4 regions of the Actinomadura keratinilytica genome follow, and region 4 is predicted to be linked to each of the others. Evidence: riboswitches for the same ligand, from Rfam matches in the RefSeq annotation. Region 4 holds a riboswitch; each other region holds the start of a gene.
What was found. Region 4 has a riboswitch for cyclic di-AMP ahead of ABD879_RS04785 (coiled-coil domain-containing protein). Riboswitches for the same ligand answer to the same signal wherever they lie in the genome.
Positions count from the first base shown of each region.

Region 1: another riboswitch for cyclic di-AMP. It lies ahead of ABD879_RS04940 (peptidoglycan recognition protein family protein); the one in region 4 lies ahead of ABD879_RS04785 (coiled-coil domain-containing protein).
Region 2: another riboswitch for cyclic di-AMP. It lies ahead of ABD879_RS20075 (C40 family peptidase); the one in region 4 lies ahead of ABD879_RS04785 (coiled-coil domain-containing protein).
Region 3: another riboswitch for cyclic di-AMP. It lies ahead of ABD879_RS16815 (CHAP domain-containing protein); the one in region 4 lies ahead of ABD879_RS04785 (coiled-coil domain-containing protein).

Region 1 is NZ_BAABDO010000009.1:5,738-10,549, reverse strand. Features, by position in the region: gene ABD879_RS04950 (cytochrome d ubiquinol oxidase subunit II) at 1-866, opposite strand, end outside; gene ABD879_RS04945 (cytochrome ubiquinol oxidase subunit I) at 863-2,215, opposite strand; cyclic di-AMP (ydaO/yuaA leader) riboswitch at 2,614-2,747, shown strand; gene ABD879_RS04940 (peptidoglycan recognition protein family protein) at 3,086-3,889, shown strand; gene ABD879_RS04935 (L-talarate/galactarate dehydratase) at 4,375-4,812, opposite strand, start outside.
Region 2 is NZ_BAABDO010000065.1:25,675-30,486, forward strand. Features, by position in the region: gene typA (translational GTPase TypA) at 384-2,237, opposite strand; cyclic di-AMP (ydaO/yuaA leader) riboswitch at 2,434-2,620, shown strand; gene ABD879_RS20075 (C40 family peptidase) at 2,661-3,635, shown strand; gene ABD879_RS20080 (hypothetical protein) at 3,663-4,211, opposite strand; gene ABD879_RS20085 (ATP-binding protein) at 4,208-4,624, opposite strand.
Region 3 is NZ_BAABDO010000048.1:1,865-6,676, forward strand. Features, by position in the region: gene ABD879_RS16795 (GNAT family N-acetyltransferase) at 1-111, shown strand, start outside; gene ABD879_RS16800 (hypothetical protein) at 66-1,310, opposite strand; tRNA gene ABD879_RS16805 (tRNA-Pro) at 1,748-1,821, opposite strand; gene ABD879_RS16810 (serine hydrolase) at 2,019-2,753, shown strand; cyclic di-AMP (ydaO/yuaA leader) riboswitch at 2,985-3,136, shown strand; gene ABD879_RS16815 (CHAP domain-containing protein) at 3,193-3,864, shown strand; gene ABD879_RS16820 (bifunctional glycosyltransferase/CDP-glycerol:glycerophosphate glycerophosphotransferase) at 4,062-4,812, shown strand, end outside.
Region 4 is NZ_BAABDO010000008.1:84,094-88,905, forward strand. Features, by position in the region: gene ABD879_RS04775 (serine/threonine-protein kinase) at 1-495, shown strand, start outside; gene ABD879_RS04780 (S8 family peptidase) at 662-1,831, shown strand; cyclic di-AMP (ydaO/yuaA leader) riboswitch at 2,051-2,226, shown strand; gene ABD879_RS04785 (coiled-coil domain-containing protein) at 2,230-3,174, shown strand; gene purL (phosphoribosylformylglycinamidine synthase subunit PurL) at 3,272-4,812, opposite strand, start outside.

The DNA of each region.
Region 1 (4,812 bases), on a different contig from region 4:
ACGCCGGGCGGGAGCATGACCGGGTACTGCGCCACCGCCCAGCCCCACACGACCGCCGCGACGGCGAGCGCGGCGGTGACCCTGGCCAGGGCGTACCGGCGGAATGCGAGCGTCATCATGGAGGCGAGCCCGGCGACGCCCGAAACCACGACGAGGGGCAGCGCGCGGCCGGTCAGCCCGGCGTACAGCGACGGCGCGTCGCCCCGCACGACGAAGACGCCCAGGATCGCGATGACGCCGGTGATCACGGCGGTGCACAGGCCGCGCAGGCGGAACGCGTCGGCCAGCCCCGGGTCGCCGCCGCGGCGCGCGTCGGCGGTGAGGTAGACGGCCGCCAGGTAGGCGGTGGCGCCCACCGCCAGCGCACCGGCCATCAGCGAGGTGGCGTTCCACCAGCTCGTCACGATGTCGCCGGCGGCGAGCCCGTAGGGGACGCGTCCGGACGCGACACCGCCCGCGATGGTGCCGAGGAAGAACGGGGTGAGCACCGACGACAGCGCGAACGCGCCGCCGAACAGCCGCAACTGCCACAGCTCGGTGCTGGCCTTGCGGAACGCGAACGCCGCCCCCCGCGCGATGATCCCGATCGCCACGAGGGTCAGCGGTATGTAGAGGGTGGAGGCGACCGAGGCGAAGACCCCGGGGAAGCAGGTCCAGAACATCACCAGCACGAAGATCAGCCAGACGTGGTTGGCCTCCCAGACCGGGCCGATGGAGTGCTCGATCAGCTCGCGCTGGGCGCGGCCGCGCCGGGCGCCGCCGGCCAGCGCGTCCCAGAACCCGCCGCCGAAATCGGCCCCGCCGAACAGCGCGTACAGGGTGAGGCCCGCCCACGCGAAGAGCAGCAGCCACTGCGCGGCGGTCACGGCGCGTGCTCCTGCGTCCAGTCCTCCTGGGGTGCGGCGACGTGCCGGCCGCGCAGCCGGAGAAGGACGTAGACGGTGGCCACGGTCAGCACGACGTACACGGCGAGCACCACGACCAGCCCCGCCCACAGGCCGGGCGCCGGGTTGACCGCGTCCGCGGTGCGCTGGTGCTGCCAGACGATCCACGGCTGGCGGCCGACCTCGGTGGTGACCCAGCCGGTCTCCAGCGCGAGCACCGCGGCCGGGCCGGACAGCACGGTCGGCCACAGGAACCAGCGGGTGCGGGGCAGGTCGCGGCGGCGCCACCACACGACCGCCAGCCAGCAGCCGAGCAGCAGCAGGGCGAACCCGATCGCCACCATCAGCTGGAAGCTCAGGTGCACCGCGTTGACCGGCGGACGGTCGGCGACCGGCACCCTGTCCAGCCCCTGGACGACCGTGCCGGGCCGGTAGCCGACCAGGATCGACAGCGCGTTCGGGATGCGGATGGCGTACCGCATCTCCCCGTCCAGGTAGAGGCCGCCCACGGACAGGGGGACGTGCGAGCCGGTCTCGTTGAGCCCTTCGATGGCGGCGAGCTTGGCGGGCTGGCGGTCGGCGAGCAGCCGGGCCAGGCCGTCCCCGACCGCGATCTGGAACGGCGTGATGACCGCCGCCACCGTGAACGGCAGCAGCAGCCCGATGCGGTGGTAGCGGTCGCGGCGGCCGCGCAGCATTCCCGCGGCGTACACGGCGGCGATGCCGAAGCCGGCGACCATGAACGCGGCAAGGATCATGTGGACGGTCTGCCAGGGCGTGGCCGGGTTGAACATCGCCGCCCAGGGGCGCACTCGGGTGACCCTGCCGTCCGCCAGGTCGAACCCGCGCGGCTGGTTCATCCAGGCGTTGGCGCTGACGACGAAGAACGCCGACGCGACCCCGGCGACGCACACCGGCAGCCCGGTCAGCAGGTGCACGCGGGGCGGCAGCCGGTCCCAGGCGTACAGGTAGACGCCCAGGAAGATGGCCTCGATGAAGAAGGCGAACCCCTCGAACGCGAACGGCAGCCCGAGCACCTGCCCGTAGGTCGCCATCAGCCCGGGCCACAGCAAACCCATTTCGAACGAAAGGATCGTGCCGGACACCGCGCCGACGGCGAACATCACGCCCATCGCCTTGGCCCAGCGGTGCGCGAGCCGCCGGTACGCCTCGTCGCCGGTCCGGATGCCGCGCCACTGCGCGAAGACCGTCAGCGCCGGCATGCCCACGCCGAAGCAGGCGAGGATGATGTGCCAGCCGAGGGATATCCCCATCTGCGTCCGCGCGGCCACCAGATCGGCCGGCGTCGCGGCGTCGGCCAGCACTCCCATGCGTCCCTCCCCGGCGGAACCGCTGCGATCCGTGCCCCCCTTTCATCACCGCGAACGCCGGGTTCACTCGCCCGCCCCCTCCGGTGCCCGTCGGACCGTCCGGCGACGGCAAGTCCTCCATACCGATGGACCAAGGTGTCCTTGGTCACAATTCCGGAGCTGTGTGACGGCGCGGCGCCTGTTCGCGGAGGAATCTGCCGCTCCGCACCCCCCGCATAAGTGGTTTCTCGCGATGCATGTTCTGCCTGTGATTGCTGTGATCGATGTGACCGGCGGCCGGAAGACGCACACACAAAGATCGTCTTTAGTTTTTACCTTCGAAGGTTTGCGAGTTCTTTGCCGCATCTCCTATGGTCCGTGGTACTCCGCCGTCCGGTGCACCGGCCGGCGGGGCGCCTAATCCCACGGCGCCGGCCGCCTGGGAACCGGGGACCCAACAGTTCTTCGGGGTGAATCCGCGGGCAGCCGCGGTAGGGCCGCTCCTTGGTCCGAACCCGTCAGCTAACCCGGTCGGCAGTCAAGGAGAGGAGAGGACATGAAGGAGCCTGCCCGGCTCTGCCCCGCCACCCCAGCGGCACGCCGCAGCCGCCTCATGACGATGCCAACGCCCTGATAGACGGGGCGGTCCCCTTGGCCGCCCGCTTCGCGCCGTTCCGGCCGCGCCGCTCCCCCGCCTCCCCGCGGCGGTGACCCCGCCGCCGGCACCGGGCCTTCGACACCTCCCCCGCCATCGGCGATCAGGGCCGTCCTCCGCACGGCTCAACGTTTCCGGCGCAGCCGCACGCCCCCATTTCCCGCGCGTTCTTCACGCCTGCTCTCTTTTTGCTGCCCGAATTCCTCCAGACCAGTTCCCCGGAAGGAAATACCCCCATGAACCCGAACGCCAAGCACCGCCGCACCGACCTTTGGCCCACCGAGATGCCGCGTCGCTCGGTCCTGCTGGGCGGTGGAGTCCTGCTGGGGAGTGCGGCGCTCGGCGTCGCCGCGGCACTGGGCCCGTCGGCCGAACACGAGGTGGCGAACGCCGCGAACGCCACCGACGCGGGCGATGCCACCGGAATGGCGCAGGCCGCCCGGCCCGACGAGTCCAGGTCGTCCCGAAAAACGCGTAAACAGGGGAAGGGTGCCCCGCTCATCCACTCGACCAGTGAATGGGGAGCGCGCACCCCCTACCGGCGGGCGACGGTGCTGTCCCGCGCACCCGAGTACATCGTGGTGCACCACACGTGTACCCCCAACGTCACCGACTACTCGCTGCGGCAGGGCTTCCGGCTCGCGCGTTCCATCCAGGGCGCGCACATGGGACAGGGATGGGGTGACACCGGCCAGCACTTCACCATCAGCCGGGGCGGTCACATCATGGAGGGCCGCAAGGGCAGTCTCGCCGCCGCCCGCAGGGGCCGGATGGTGATCGGCACCCACGTCGCCGGCGCCAACGGCTACACCGTCGGCATCGAATGCGAGGGCACCTACAACTCGGTCATGCCGCCCCGCCGCCTGCAGGACTCGCTCACCGAGCTGATCGCCTGGCTGTGCCGCCAGTACGACCTCGACCCGATGAAGGCGATCGTGCCGCACATGAAGTTCAACGACACCGATTGCTGCGGCTACGCGTTCGCCCCGACCCTGCCGCGCCTGCGCAAGCGCGTCGCCGCCGCCCTCCGCTCCGCCTGACGTCCACGGAACGCAGACGCTGACGGCCGCGTCCCCTGGCCGGGACGAACACCGAAAACGGCCGTTACCACCACCGGCGCCAACGACCGAGAGCCGCACAGGTGGAAGCGTCTTCAACCGACCGCGCTCGGGCGCCCGGCCCAACGGGGGACGAGCCGGGCACCCGGCGCGGGGCCCACAAAACCGCACCGCACTCGACGGAGCATGGTCAACACCACCAAACGCGGCCATTCCGACGACGGACACCGAACCGACGCAGCGAGGGGCGGAACACCCGCGAAGCCGCGACGCGCCGAGAACGGGCGATGGGGGTGCCGTCTCCCGACCGCGCTCGGGCGCCCGGCCCAACGGGGGACGAGCCGGGCACCCGGCGCGGGGCCCGCGAAGCCGTACCGCACCTTACGGGTGCGGCCGCCGCGGGCGGGAGATGGCCCTTCCTGTGGCGGACACCGATCGGTCCGGCTGCCTCGGCGGGCGCGTCGGTGTCAGGAGGTGAACTCGCAGGTGTCCGCGGTCCAGCCGGGGACGCGGTCGCTGAGAGTGAGGCCGAGACCGGGACGGTCCGGCACCAGCATGCGGCCGTCGCGGATCTCCAGGCGCTCGTTGAACAGCGGCTCCAGCCATTCGAAGTGCTCGACCCACGGCTCCTGCGGGTAGGCGGCGGCCAGGTGCAGGTGGATCTCCATCGCGAAGTGCGGGGCGAGCTGCAGGCGGTTGTGGTCGGCGAGCGCGGCCAGGCGCAGGAACGGGGTGATGCCGCCGATGCGGGGCGCGTCGGGCTGGATGATGTCGGCGGCGCCGACGCGGATCAGCTCGGCGTGCTCGGCGACGCTGGTGAGCATCTCACCGGTGGCGATCGGGGTGTCCAGGGACGCGGCGAGCGCGGCGTGGCCGGCGTGGTCGTAGGCGTCCAGCGGCTCCTC
Region 2 (4,812 bases), on a different contig from region 4:
TCAAGTCCGGCGGGCGCAACTCGGCCGGAGCAGCGCGGACGCGCTCGACAACGCGCCGGACGTCCTGCTCGTACACGACGGCCCCGGGCCGCTCACCGGTCTGGCGGAACCCGACCGCACTGCGGGGACACGTCGGCCATCCGTGCTGCGTCGGCCTCGCCGCGCAGAAGGGCACCGATGTGCGAACGCAGGCCGGCGTCCTGCCACCGCCGCACCGGTACAGATCTCCCGCCGGGTGCAGCCGCACCGTCATGCCGTGTCAACACGCATGCGAGCTGCGTCAAAGGCGCACGCACCCCGCCCACTCGCAGGGGGGCGTGGGCCAGGGTGGAGCCGGGCTCCGGTACGCCACGCGGCAGGTCTGACCGGCGCGGCGGCGCGGGTCAGGCGTTGCGCTTGGTGCGGGCGCGGATGCGTTCGCGCTCCTTGGCGTCCAGGACGACCTTGCGCAGGCGCACGGCGGACGGGGTGACCTCGACGCACTCGTCCTCGCGGATGAACTCCAGGGCCTGCTCCAGGCTCAGCGGGCGCGGGGGCGTCAGCGTCTCCGTCGCCTCGGCGGTGGACGAGCGGATGTTGGTCTTCTGCTTCTCCTTGCAGATGTTGACGTCCATGTCATCGGCGCGGGAGTTCTCACCGACGATCATGCCCTCGTAGACCTCGGTGCCCGGGCCGACGAAGAAGGTGCCGCGCTCCTGCAGGTTGATGAGGGCGTAGGCGGTGGCGGCGCCGGAGCGGTCGGCGACCAGCGAGCCGGTGGGGCGGGTGCGCAGCTCGCCGAACCACGGCTCGTAGCCCTCGAAGACGTGGTGGGCGATGCCGGTGCCGCGGGTCTCGGTGAGGAACTCGGTGCGGAACCCGATCAGGCCGCGCGCCGGGACCAGGAACTCCAGCCGGATCCAGCCGGTGCCGTGGTTGGTCATCTGCTCCATGCGGCCCTTGCGGACGGCCAGCAGCTGGGTGACGGCGCCCAGGTGCTCCTCGGGGATGTCGACGGTGAGCCGCTCGACGGGCTCGTGCTTCTTGCCGTCGATCTCCTTGGCGACGACCTGGGGCTTGCCGACGGTCAGCTCATAGCCCTCGCGGCGCATGTTCTCCACCAGGATGGCCAGGGCCAGCTCGCCGCGGCCCTGCACCTCCCAGGCGTCGGGGCGGTCGGTGGGCAGCACCCGGATGGACACGTTGCCGACCAGCTCGCGGTCCAGGCGGTCCTTGACCAGCCGGGCGGTGACCTTGGTGCCCTTCTCCCGGCCGGCCAGCGGCCCGGTGTTGGTGCCGATCGTCATGGAGATCGCGGGCTCGTCCACGGTGATCAGCGGCAGCGGGCGCGGGTCGTCCGGGTCGGCGATGGTCTCGCCGATCATGATGTCGGGGATGCCGGCGATGGCGATGATGTCGCCGGGCCCGGCCTCCTCGGCGGGCTTGCGCTCCAGCGCCTCGGTCATCAGCAGCTCGCTGACCCGCACCCGCTCGACGCTGCCGTCGCGGCGGCACCAGGCGACCTGCTGGCCCTTCTTGATGGTGCCTGCGTGCACCCGGCACAGCGCGATGCGGCCGAGGTAGCTGGAGGCGTCCAGGTTGGTGACGTGCGCCTGCAGCGGGCTGTCGGGGTCGTAGGACGGCGCCGGCACGGTGTCCCTGATCACCTGGAAGAGCGGTTCCAGGTCGGGCGAGTCGGGCAGCTCGCCGTTGCCGGGGGCCTGCAGGGACGCCCGGCCGGCGCGGCCGGAGGCGTAGACGATGGGGAACTCGATCTGCTCGTCGTCGGCGCCGAGGTCCATGAACAGCTCGTAGGTCTCGTCGACGACCTCGGCGATGCGGGCGTCCGGCCGGTCGGTCTTGTTGATCACCAGGATGACCGGCAGCCGGGCCTCCAGGGCCTTGCGCAGCACGAACCGGGTCTGCGGCAGCGGGCCCTCGCTGGCGTCCACCAGCAGCACCACCCCGTCCACCATGGACAGGCCGCGCTCGACCTCGCCGCCGAAGTCGGCGTGGCCGGGGGTGTCGATGATGTTGATGGTGAGCCCGCCGTGCCGGACGGCGGTGTTCTTGGCCAGGATCGTGATGCCCTTCTCCCGCTCCAGGGCGTCGGAGTCCAGCACGCGCTCGTTGACGTCCTGGTTCGCGCGGAACGCCCCGGACTGCCAGAGCATGGCGTCGACCAGCGTCGTCTTGCCGTGGTCGACGTGGGCGACGATCGCGACGTTCCGGAGGTCGTCGCGGGTGGAGATGGGCATGCGCTTCTCGCTCTGGTGAAGGTGCAGGGAGTCGCCGCGGAGCCGCGGCCGTCTGCGATTCTACTTGCCGGTCCGTACCGCCCCGGCGAACCGCGCAGCCCTTTATCCCATATGCCCTGGTTGCCGGGTTTTGCGGTTTATTTGTACTCTCTCCGGACCCGGCCGTCTCGGAGCCCGCCGGACCACTGCGCGGGCTGCGGCCGGACCGCCGAATCCCCTCGCGGGGAGCCGGGGAACCACATCCCGGGGCGCCGCCGCCCCCGGGACTCGGGGTGAATCGACGCAGGTCGCACCGTCACCGCGGTGACGCGCGCCCGCGTCGTAGGGCGAACTCCCGGCCCGAACCCGTCAGCTAACCCGGTAGGCGGATGAGGAGAGGAGTGCACGACCTTGCCCCCCGGTCACCGTCCACGGCGTGTCGCCGTGTCCGCCCTCACCGCGGCCGCCGCGGCCTCCGTCGCCCTCGGCTGGGCCGTCGCCCCCGCCGCCGCGACCGCCCCGCCCGCCGCGCCGCGCCTCGCCGACCCCGGCCGCCCCAGCGAGAGCGAACTGCGCAAGCAGCTGGACGCGCTGAACACCGAAGCCGAGAAGCTCACCGAGCAGTACAACAAGACGCGCGTCGAACTGGGCAGGGCCCGGCGCGCCGAACGCGCCGCCGCCCGGACCGCCGCCGCGCTGGAGCGGCAGGCCGCCCCCGCCCGCGCCCAGCTCGGCAAGCTCGCCGCCGCCAACTACATGAGCGGCGGCCCCGACACGCTGTTCTTCTCCTCCGGCGACGCCAGGACCCTGTCGGCGTCGGCCTACCTGGTGCAGAACCAGACCGCCGCGCTGGGACGCCTGCAGGCGCAGATCGACCGGGCCGACCAGGCGAAGCGCGAGGCCGCCGCGAAGACGGCGCAGGTGCAGCGCGCCGCCGCCCAGGCGCAGACCGCCCGCAGCGCCGCCAAGGCCAAGGTCGAGGAGGTCGAAAAGCGGCTCGACAAGCTCACCACGACCAAGGCCAGGGACCCCCGGACCGGCCTGACGGCCACCATCAAGGGCTCCGGGCTGCCCGCCAAGATGGCGCGCAAGGCCTACTCCAAGCTCGGCAGCCCGTACGTGTGGGCCGCGGCCGGCCCGAACAGCTTCGACTGCTCGGGCCTGGTGGTGTGGGCGTACGCGCAGGTCGGCAAGAAGGGCCTGCCGCACTACACCGGCGCCCTCTACGAGCTGGGCCGCAAGGTCGACCGCAGCGAACTGCGCTCGGGCGACCTGGTCTACTTCGGCAGCGACCTGCACCACATGGGGATCTACCTGAGCGGCGGCAAGTACCTGCACGCCCCGCAGACCGGCGACGTCGTCAAGATCTCCAAGCTGTCGGACCGCTCCGACTACGCGGGCGCCAACCGCATCTCCTGACCCGGCGCGGGACGGGGAGCCGACGGCCTACGGCGCGCCGCGCAGGTAATGGCGGTAGCGCTCGACCAATTCGGCGGTGGGCAGGTCCGGCCAGCGGGTGAGCGCCCCGGTGGCCCGGTCGACGACCAGCAGGCCGTTGCCGCCGGGGACGGGCCGGGCGACGAATCCCTCGGCGAACTCCTCGATGACCAGCGGCACCCCGCGCGACCCCAGGTACGCGTCCGCCCGCCGCCACGCCTCCGCGCGGTCCACGGCCGCCGGACGGACCGCATATGCTGCGAAGACGTCCGCGATGGCCTTGAGCGTCGAGCAGGCGGACGTGCCGCAGGCCCGGCAGACCTCGTGGCCGTACGGGTCCGTGCCCGGCCGGTGCCTGTCCAGGACGGCGCTCAGCCCGGCCGCGCAGCCGAGTGTCAGCCGCCGCGCCTCGCGCACGAAGGTGCGGGTCTGCCAGTCCGCCCGGCCGTCGCCCGCGACCGTGTGGATCGCGCGGACGTCGGCCCGCATCGCGATCAGCATCACCGAGTCGACCCGGTCCTGGAGCCTGCCGTGCTGAGCCGCCAGTCCGCCGTTCACGCGGCCTTCTCCTCGGTGAAGACTGCGGTCACGGTGCGGCCCTCGGCGTTGCCGTGCCAGCCCCAGGTGTCGGCCAGCAGGGCGAGGGTCCGCAGGCCGCGCCCGGTCTCGGCCCACTCGGACGCGTCCGCCGGGACGGGCACGCCCGGGCCGCCCTGGTCGGCGACCGACACCGCGACCTGGCCGTCGCACCGCAGGACTTCGACGGTGAACGAGCCGCCGTCCTGGCCGGACCTGGTGTGGCGGAGCGCGTTGGCCGCCAGCTCGTCCGCGGCCAGTAGGACGTCGTCCAGGTATGGGCAGCCGTCGAGCAGGCAGGCGACGAACCTGCGTGCACGGGCGACCTGTTCGAGACCGCCGGGGAAGACACGGCGCCAGTGCAGCGGAGCGGCGCCGGTCGCGGGGATCGCCATCAGGGGCATGGGACACCTCGGATGCTGAAGGAGCCTGACGGAGCGTCGGGGATTCACCCTCCGCCTCCCGCACATCGTCACAACGCGTGGCCGTCCGAGCACGAACTATCGGCGACTGCGGCCGGTCGGCGCCTCGATTGGCACGATCCCGCACCGTTAATTCCGCCTCATGCCCGTGCCGTGCTCGC
Region 3 (4,812 bases), on a different contig from region 4:
TGGGGCTGGCGGAAGGTGGGACGAGCGCCGGGCGGCGTGGGGGAGACCGAGCCGTGGTTCGACCTCTACGTGATCGCCTTGCGTCCGGAGCCGGCCAGCAGTTCGCGGTAGTCGGTGACGATCTGCTCGCCACTGCGCTGAAGCGGGACGGCTTCGAGGACTTGCTCGGCCAGGCTGGTCACCATGGTGGTTCGGTGCTCGACCGGCTGACGGCTGTAGACGACGTGAGCGAGCCTGACGCCCCCGCTGACGTCCCCGGCGCGAACGTGACCGAACGCCTGCAGAAGGCCGAACTGCGCACGGAAGCGCCGCGCCTCGGCGGCCACGACCCGGTGCGCGTGCTCGACCGCACCGTCGAGCTGCTCCCGCTCGCCCAGATGGGCATGCACCCACGCCTGGATGTACCGGAGCCGGTCCTCGGCCCAGCCGGCAATGGAGTGCACCTCGCTGGTGATCGACGGCGGTAGTGTCCCGGACATCTCGCCGCACATCTGAAGCTCCGCCGTCGCCTCGTCGGCATCTCCCGCCGGCGCCAGCAGCTGTGCGCGCACCCCCCGGACGTGCAGGAGGCCGCGGGACGGGGCATCCGAGACACGTTCGAGCACCTTGTCCGCCCTGGCGAGGAGGACGGCGGCGGGGCGGCGCTCATAGAGCCCATGCGCCAGTCGTCCCCCCGCGATCCACAGGGCGAGATCTGTGTCACCGGACGCCTCAGCGGCGCTCTGCGCGGTCCTCCACCATTCGCGGGCCTCGCGCGGTCGCCCGAGGTTGCTGAGCGTCTTGGCCATGAGCGCGCAGAGTTCGGCGGCGACGCGGCTCCAGGGCGCGGACGTGCTGTGGGCTCGGTTCCTCCGGGCGTCCTCCTGCTGCTTGCGCTTGATGATCTGCTGGACGGTCACCAGGTCGCTCGCCAGGTCGAGCAGCAGGCGACGCGGAGGTGTCGGCACGTACAGGTGACCGTACTCGACGACGATCTCGTCCCACTCGTCGATGTGACCGTCCTCTCCGCCGCCGACGGTGCGGTGGACGCTGATCCGGATGTTCCGGAGGGCTTCGGAGATCGGAGACGCGGGCAGACCGAGTGCCGCGAGCGCCTGTAGGAGAGTGCGCCGTTCCATCTCGTCCTCATCCTCCTCCCGGGTACCCGGTTCCAGCGAGCGCTCCTCACCAACGGTGCGGAGAGCTGCAAGCCGGCCCTCCGCACCGAGTGCAGAGTCGACGGCTCGCGCGAGTTGGGGGGACGGTGTCTTCAGGTCACGCGCGATCCTCGACAGATACCCGTCGTAGTGAACTTTCGCCGCACTGCGCATCCGGCAGAAGCGTCAGGAAAGCGAGTGCACGGCGCGTGGGGAGCGCTGGACGGGCAAGGGGGCTGATCTTCACGACGCGGATGGGGCGTCTGATCGGGCTGCGGAACGTCAACCGCAGCTTCAAAGGGGGGGCCGAGCGTGCGGGGGTGCGGTTGATCAAGGTTCATGGCGTGCGGCGCACGTGCGGTTCGCTGCTGGGCCGCGCTGGACGTCCATCCGCGTGAGGCGATGCAGATTCTTCGGCGTGGCCAGATCGGCATCACGGGGGAGGTCTATGCCCAGGTGCTGAGGGAGGCCGCCAGGGGCGCGCTGAGGCGGCTGGTGGGCGCTGATGGGGACCACTTGGGGACCACCGGGTACGGGGCCGTAGCTGTACATCCTGGCCGTACGGACGACGAAAGGCCGGTTCCGAATGATCGGAACCGGCCTCTGACCTGTCGGGACGGCGGGATTTGAACCCACGACCCCTTGACCCCCAGTCAAGTGCGCTGCCAAACTGCGCTACGTCCCGGCGCCTGCCGCAGCAGGCGTGATTACTGTAGCGCAGTCTGCGGGGTCATGCGTACCGAGATAGCGGGAGCCTGGGCTCGGGCGGGCCGGGGCGGGGTGGCTCTGGTGGTTGTGGCCGGGGCGCTCTGTGGGTGTGGCCGGGAGACGGAGCGGGTCCCGGGGGCGGTGAGCAGCAGTGCGGTGGAGCCGGCTCCCAGTGTGACTCCCGAGACGCGGAAGGCGGTCCCGACGCCGAAGGTGCCTCGGGGGACGCGGGTCGGGTACGTGGTGTTCGACCGGGAGAGCGGCAGGACGGTGCGGCAGTACCGGCCGCACCAGGTGTTCCGGTCGGCGTCGGTGGTGAAGATCCTCATCGCGCTCGATCATCTGGAGCGGAGCCGGGACGTCGATCCGCGGCTGGGGTTGATGCTGCGGTCCAGTGACGACGCGGCGGCGACGGCGTTGTGGAGGCGCGGTGGGCGCGGGGCGATCGTCGAGCGGATGGCGCGCCGGATGGGGCTCACCGACACCAGGCCGCCGCCCGCGGACAAGCCCGGGTTCTGGGGGTACACCGCGCTCAGCGCCGCGGACGTGGTGAAGGCGTACCGGTATCTGCTGGAGAAGGCGCGGCCCCGGCACCGCGATGTCGTGCTGCGGGAGCTGCGCAGGGCCACCCGGCGGGGGACGGACGGCTACGACCAGTACTTCGGGATTCCGCGGGCGGTGTCGAAGCCGTGGGCGGTCAAGCAGGGCTGGTCGGGCTTCGGGCAGGGGACGTCCGGGGTGGTGCCGGGGGACCTGGGGCTGGGGCGGCCGGTCCTGCATACGACCGGGCTCGTGGGGCCGGGGGAGCGGTACGTCGTGGCGGTTCTCACGCTGCAGCCGGCGGGGACGTCCTACGCCACCGCGGCGGCCAGGATCACGGCACTGACGCGACAGGTGTGCACCCTGTGACCACAGGGGATCGGTTTTGATGTTGTCGCAGGTCAGAGCGGCTTTACCTTTTTTGCTCTGGCGTGGGGATCTGATAACGTCGGACCGAATCCCGCGACGCGCGCCATGCGTCGTGGCCTGTCGTGGCCCGGGGAGGGACCCGGGGCGCGGCCGTGGCGCGCGAGGACGCGCCCCCCTTTCGAGTTCAGACCAGTGAGCGGCCGCTGTGGGCAGCGGCGGCCGTGGCCGAATCCGTGTCCGGCGCCTGATGCGAGGACCGGAGCCGGGAACCCACGTCGGGCCGATCAGGCCCAGGGGTGAATCGGCGTGCCGACGATGCGCGCCGTAGGGCTCTTCCATGCCCGAATCCGTCAGCTAACCCGGTAGGCGTCATGGGAGACAAGGAGTTCTCTGCATGCCCGATCGAACCGCTTCTCATTCCCTCGAGGCTCGCCTGGGTGTGGGGGTCGCCGTGGGGACGGTGCTGGCCGGGGCCGTCGGCTTCGCGCTGATCGGCCCTTCCGCCGAGGGGCAGCCCCAGGACAAGGGGACCGTCGCCCAGGTGCAGGTGGAGAAGGCGCACAAGGCCGTCTCCATCGGTGACAAGCCCGAGGGATACGCGGTGCCGATCCGCAAGGTCGAGCCGTCCGAGGCGATCCGCCTGGCCCTGGAGCAGGTCGGCGTCAAGGAGGGGCCCGGCCGGCAGACCAAGTACCACGACTGGTTCGTGTCGACGCCCAACGCGAAGATGACGGCCGAGCGCGACGGCGGTTTCAGCGTGGACGACTACAACGGCGCCGAGTGGTGCAACATGTTCGTGTCCTGGGTGGGCGCGCAGCTCGGTGTCAAGGACATGGGGTGGGACGCCTACACCGTCCAGCACGCCAGGTGGTTCGCCAAGAAGGGGCGCTGGGGGCACAAGGCCAAGCCCGGGGCCGTGGTGTTCTTCGACTGGCAGAACGGGCCCGACGGCGGCATCAGCGGTATCGACCACGTCGGCCTGGTCGTCAAGGACAACGGGGACGGCACCATCACCACCGTCGAGGGCAACACCAACGACGCCGTGGAGAAGCGGGTGCGGTCCAAGTCGCTCGTCGCCGGGTACGGGTACCCGGACTACGACGCCGACTGACGTCCGGTGGACGAGGGCGTCCGGCGTATGCCGGGCGCCCTTTGTCGTCCTGAATGCCGCAATCATTCACTTTTTTTGTGGTGTCTTCTACTCCGTCGTTGCGGTGGCCGGAAAGGTATCCGGCACGCGAGCAGGGACGGGGGGAGGACACGTCCATGAGGGCAGGGCCGCACGGGCACGTCCCGCACGGCCCTGACGTGAGCGTGGTCGTGATCGCCTACAACGACGCGGGCCGGCTGCCCCGGGCGGTCGGTTCGGCGCTGAGGCAGTCGCTGGGCGCCGTCGAGGTCGTGGTCGTGGACGACGGGAGCGCCGACGAGACCGGGCCGGTGGCCGAACGGCTGGCCGCCGAGCATCCGGGGCGGGTGCGGGCGGTGCGGCTGCCGGTCAACTCCGGCGGGTGCGGCCGTCCGCGCAACGCGGGGGTGGCGCGGGCGCGCGGCCGGTACGTGATGTTCCTCGACAGCGACGACGTCCTGGACCCGCACGCCTGCCTCAACCTGCTGACCGCGGCCGAGGACACCGGCGCCGACCTGGTCTCCGGGCTGTGCACGCGCGTCCACACGGGCCGGGTGCGCGGCCGGGAGCGGCCCTGGTACCCGTGGCTCTACCGGAGGACGGCGGTCTACGGCGCGCTGCGCGACAACCCGGACCTGCTGTACGACACCCTCGCCACCAACAAGCTCTACCGGCGCGCCTTCCTGGAGGGGCACGGGCTGCGTTTCGCCGAGCGGCTGCACTATGAGGACCTGTTGTTCACGGCGGAGGCGTACCTGGCGGCGTCCCGGACGGCGCTCATCCCGCACCGCGTCTACAACTGGCTGGTCGAGCCGCATGCGCGGTCCATCTCCAGCCGGCGTTCGGAACTGGCCAACTTCGCCGACCGGCTGGAGATCCACCGGCGCATCGACGCGCTGCTGCTGCGGCACGGCGACGAGGAGCTGCGGC
Region 4 (4,812 bases):
CTGTCGCTGCCGCGTCCCAGCAACCATGTGCTGGGCGTGGCGGCGTCGCTGGTGATCGGCGTGCTGGTGGGCATCGCGATCATCGCGCTGGTGCTGTGGCCGCAGTTCCGCGGCGACACGGCGGAGGAGGCGCAGCAGAGCGATCCGGCGGCGCAGGTCGGCGATGACAGCCCGGTCAGCGCGATCCCGCCGGCGTTCGCGGGCTCCTGGCGGGGAACGGCGATCAACGCGGCGCGCGGGGCGCAGTTCCCGATCCAGGTGGAGTTCGAGTCCGGGGCGACGTCCGCCCGCGCCTTCTACCCGAAGGAGCGCTGCTCGGGGACGCTGACGCTGACGCAGGGCACCAACCGGACGCTGCGCATGGCGCTGACCATCGCCAAACCGTGCACCAGCGGGAACGTGCAGATCACCCGGCAGCAGGACGGCACGCTGCAGTACGTGTGGACGAGCCCGAGCGGCAAGGCGACCTATCACGCCCGGCTCTCCCGCGGGTGACGGGCCGGATTAATCACCGCACACATCGGCTGACGGATTTTTGCCCAATTTCCGGTTTTTACAGTGAATTACCGGTCGTTCTCCAATAAAGTACCGGCTTGTCGACGCGCCCTGGATCTTGGTTGGCCACGGGGGCCGCGGGCGCGTCGCAGGCAAAGGAGACCCGGTGCGCTCTGTCCCCCCACGAAGAATCCTCGTCACCGGTGCGGTCACGGCCGGTCTGGTCGTCGTCGCCGCGCCGCTCTCCCTCGCCGCCGTCCCCGAGCCCGTCCGGGTCCAGGTGACGGCCGCGCAGGGCACCCCCGTTCCGGGCAAGTACATCGTCACGCTCAAGGACGGCGCCTCGGCGGCGACCACCGCCGGGCAGGTGAAGGCCGGATCCGTCCAGCGGTTCGGAGGCGCGCTCAACGGCTTCGCCGCCAAGCTCAGCGCCGCGCAGCTGGACAAGCTGCGCCGCAACCGCAACGTCGCCGCGATCGAGCAGGACCAGATCTACCGGGCCACCACCACGCAGAAGTCGCCCGCGTGGGGGCTGGACCGCATCGACCAGCGCAAACTGCCGCTGTCGAAGTCGTACTACTACAAGAACACCGGCAAGGGCGTGAACGCCTACGTGATCGACACCGGCATCGCGTGGTCGCACCCGCAGTTCGAGGGCCGCGCCAAGTCGGTGTGGAAGGCCCCGTCCTTCAGCAGCGGCTGGGACTGCAACGGGCACGGCACGCACGTGGCGGGCACGATCGGATCCAAGACCTACGGGGTGGCCAAGAAGGTCAACCTGCGGTCGCTGCGCGTGCTGGACTGCGAGGGCTACGGCACGGTGTCGGACATCATCGCCGCCGTCGACTGGCTGCGCAAGAACGCCGTCAAGCCCGCGGTCGCCAACCTGTCGCTCGGCGGCAAGAAGTCCACCGCGCTCAACACGGCCGTGACGAACCTGTCCAAGTCGGGCGTCTTCGTCGCCGTCGCGGCGGGCAACGAGAACCGGAACGCCTGCAACGTCTCCCCGGCGAGCGCCGGATGGGTGCAGGCGGTCGGCGCGACCACCGTCTACGACAACCGCGCCGCCTTCTCCAACTACGGCGGCTGCGTGGACATCTTCGCGCCCGGCTACGGCATCAAGTCGACCTACCTCGGCGGCAAGACGGCCACGATGACCGGCACGTCCATGGCGTCCCCGCACGTCGCCGGGGCGGCGGCGCTGTACCTGCAGTCGCACCGCAGCGCCACGTTCCCGACCGTGCAGAAGTGGCTGAACGGCAACGCCACCAAGAACCGCCTCAAGCGCATGCCGAAGGGCACGCCCAACCGGCTGCTCTACAAGGGCACCGCTTGACCGCAGCCGCACCTCGGCTTGGGACCCCCGCCCGCCCGGGCGGGGGTCCCGCTGTGCGCGCCCCCGACGCGCTACGCTGCGGGGCGGCGGTGCGTCTCGTCTCGCAGTCCCGGCCATCCAAGGTTTCCCTTGGGTCTAATCTTGGCCAAGACCCGACCGGTTCCTTACAGTAGCCTTCGCCCACTGGGGGTGGGCATGATCGCAAACCGATCTGCAGGCTGGCCGAGCCAGCCGAATCCCGCGGCCGTACTACGGCACGGGAACCGGGGACCCAAGCGCCGGGCGGCCAGCCAGGTCACGTCGGCACCGGGGTGAATTCGCGGCTCCGCCGCGATAGGGCGGACTCCCGGCCCGAACCCGTCAGCTAACCCGGTAGGCGTCACAGGAGAGGAGACGACGTGGAGAGCCCGAGCTCCACCCGCCCACGTCATGCCGTGCGGATGCGGCGCCCCGCCTTGGCTCTCGCCGTCACCGCGGCGGCCGTCTTGGTGACGTCGGCGGGCATGGCGCCCGCCCAGGCGGACCCGGGTGACACCGGCCGGCTGACCAAGCTGAACAAGCAGATCGCCCAGCTCGACAAGGAGTACGGCGGCGACCTGGCCAAGCTGAAGGACGCCCAGTACGGCATCCAGAAGGCCCGGCAGAAGCAGCGCCTGCTCCAGCGGGACCTCGACAGCGCGCGCACCATCGTGGCGCAGATGGCGGCCACCCAGTACATGACGGGCACCACCGACCCGGCCGTGGCGGTGCTGGCCAGCGACGACCCCGACAACGTGCTCAACAACGCCAGCCTGGCCAGCCATGTGGCGTCCAATCAGGCGGCCAAGGTGCGCCAGATCGAGCAGCTGGTGACCGAGCAGAAGAAGGCGCGCGAGGAGTACGAGAAGAAGGTCCAGGAGCTGGAGAAGGACATCGCCGAACTGCGCACGCAAAAGCGCAAGGTCCAGGCGCTGATCAAGAAGTTCAAGCCCGAGTCCCCCAGCTCCGGGATGGGCGGGGTCACCCCCCGCATGCTGAACGTCAAGAACACCATCGACATCGAGTTCGGCCCGTTCCCGATCATCGGCTGCGTGCGGATGACCGGCGACCCGCAGGACCACGCCACCGGACGCGCCTGCGACTTCATGGTCAGCACCGGCGGCACGATGCCGTCGGCGAGCGGCAAGGCCCTCGGCGACCGCACGGCCCAGTACGCCATCTCCAACGCCAACCGCCTGGGCATCAAGTACGTGATCTGGCGGCAGCGCATCTACGACATGCGCAGCCCCGGCTGGCGCACCATGGAGGACCGCGGCGGCATCACCGCCAACCACTACGACCACGTCCACATCTCGGTGTTCTGAGGACGTTCGGGCGACCGCGCCCGGAAACGGCGAAGGCCGCCGTCCGCTTCGCAGCGGGCCGGCGGCCTTCTCTCGTCGTGCGGGTCGGCGGCGCGGGTCAGTCGTTGGCGTAGCTGGGGACGATGTGCTCGTGCGTCTCGCGCAGTTCGGCGAGCGGGATGGAGAACAGCTCCTGCGGCTGCCCGTCGGCGCCGCGCGCGGAGATGTGCAGCGCGTCGCCGCCCGTCACGCCGAGCTGGGTGACCGGGACCCCGGCGGCCTCGCACAGCGCCGCCAGACGGCCCTCGGAGCCCGGCCGGACCGCCACCACGGCGCGGGCCACCGACTCGCTGAACAGCGACACGAACGGATCGCCGGGCAGCGTGATCCGGGCGCCCAGCCCGCCGCGCAGGCACGACTCGACCAGCGCCTGCGACAGGCCGCCGTCGGACAGGTCGTGCGCCGCCGACAGCAGGCCCTCGCGGGCCGCCGCGACCAGCACCGAGGCCAGCGCGACCTCGGCGGGCAGGTCCACCTTCGGCGGCAGGCCGCCCAGGTGCCCGTAGACGACGTGCGCCCACTCCGAGCCGCCGAACTCCTCGCGGGTCTGGCCCAGCAGCGCCAGCGTGGCGCCCTCGCTGCTGAACGCGATGCCGACGCGGCGCCGCACGTCGTCGTGCACGCCCAGCACGCCCACGACCGGCGTCGGGTTGATCGGCGTGGTGCCGGTCTGGTTGTAGAAGCTGACGTTGCCGCCGGTGACCGGGGTGCCCAGGTAGCGGCAGGCGTCCGCCAGCCCCTCGACGGCGCGGGCGAACTGCCACATCACGCCCGGGTCCTCGGGGGAGCCGAAGTTCAGGCAGTTGGTGACCGCGAGCGGGCGGGCGCCGGTGGCGGCGACGTTGCGGTACGCCTCCGACAGGGCCAGCTGCGCGCCCGAGTACGGGTCGAGGCGGGTGTAGCGGCCGTTGCCGTCCAGCGACAGCGCGATGCCCAGGCCCGACTCGTCGTCCACCCGCAGCACGCCCGCGTCCTCGGGCATGGCCAGGACGGTGTTGCCCAGCACGTACCGGTCGTACTGCGAGGTCACCCAGGTCTTGCTCGCCAGGTTCGGCGACCCGGCCAGCCACAGCACGGTGCGGCGCAGCTCGTCGGCGGTGCTCGGGCGGGTCAGCCGGCCCGGGGTGTCGGACTGCAGCGCGGCCAGGTCGGCCGGCGGCTCGTACGGCCGGTGGTAGACCGGGCCCTCGTCGGCGGCGGTGCCCGGCGGAATGTCGACGATCTTCTCGCCGCGCCAGGTCATCACCAGCCGGCCGGTGTCGGTGACCGCGCCGATCACGGTGGCGGGGATCTCCCACTTGGCGCAGATCTCCAGGAACCGGTCCACCTTGGCGGGCTCGACCACCGCCATCATGCGCTCCTGCGACTCGCTCATGAGGATCTCCTCGGGGCGCAGGGTCGCATCGCGCAGCGGGACGGAGTCGAGCTCGATGTGCATGCCGCCGGTGCCCGCGGCCGCCAGCTCGGTGGTGGCGCACGACACCCCGGCCGCGCCGAGGTCCTGGATGCCGACCACCAGGTCCTCGCGGAACAGCTCCTGGCAGCACTCGATCAGCAGCTTCTCCATGAACGGGTCGCCGACCTGCACGCTGGGCCGCT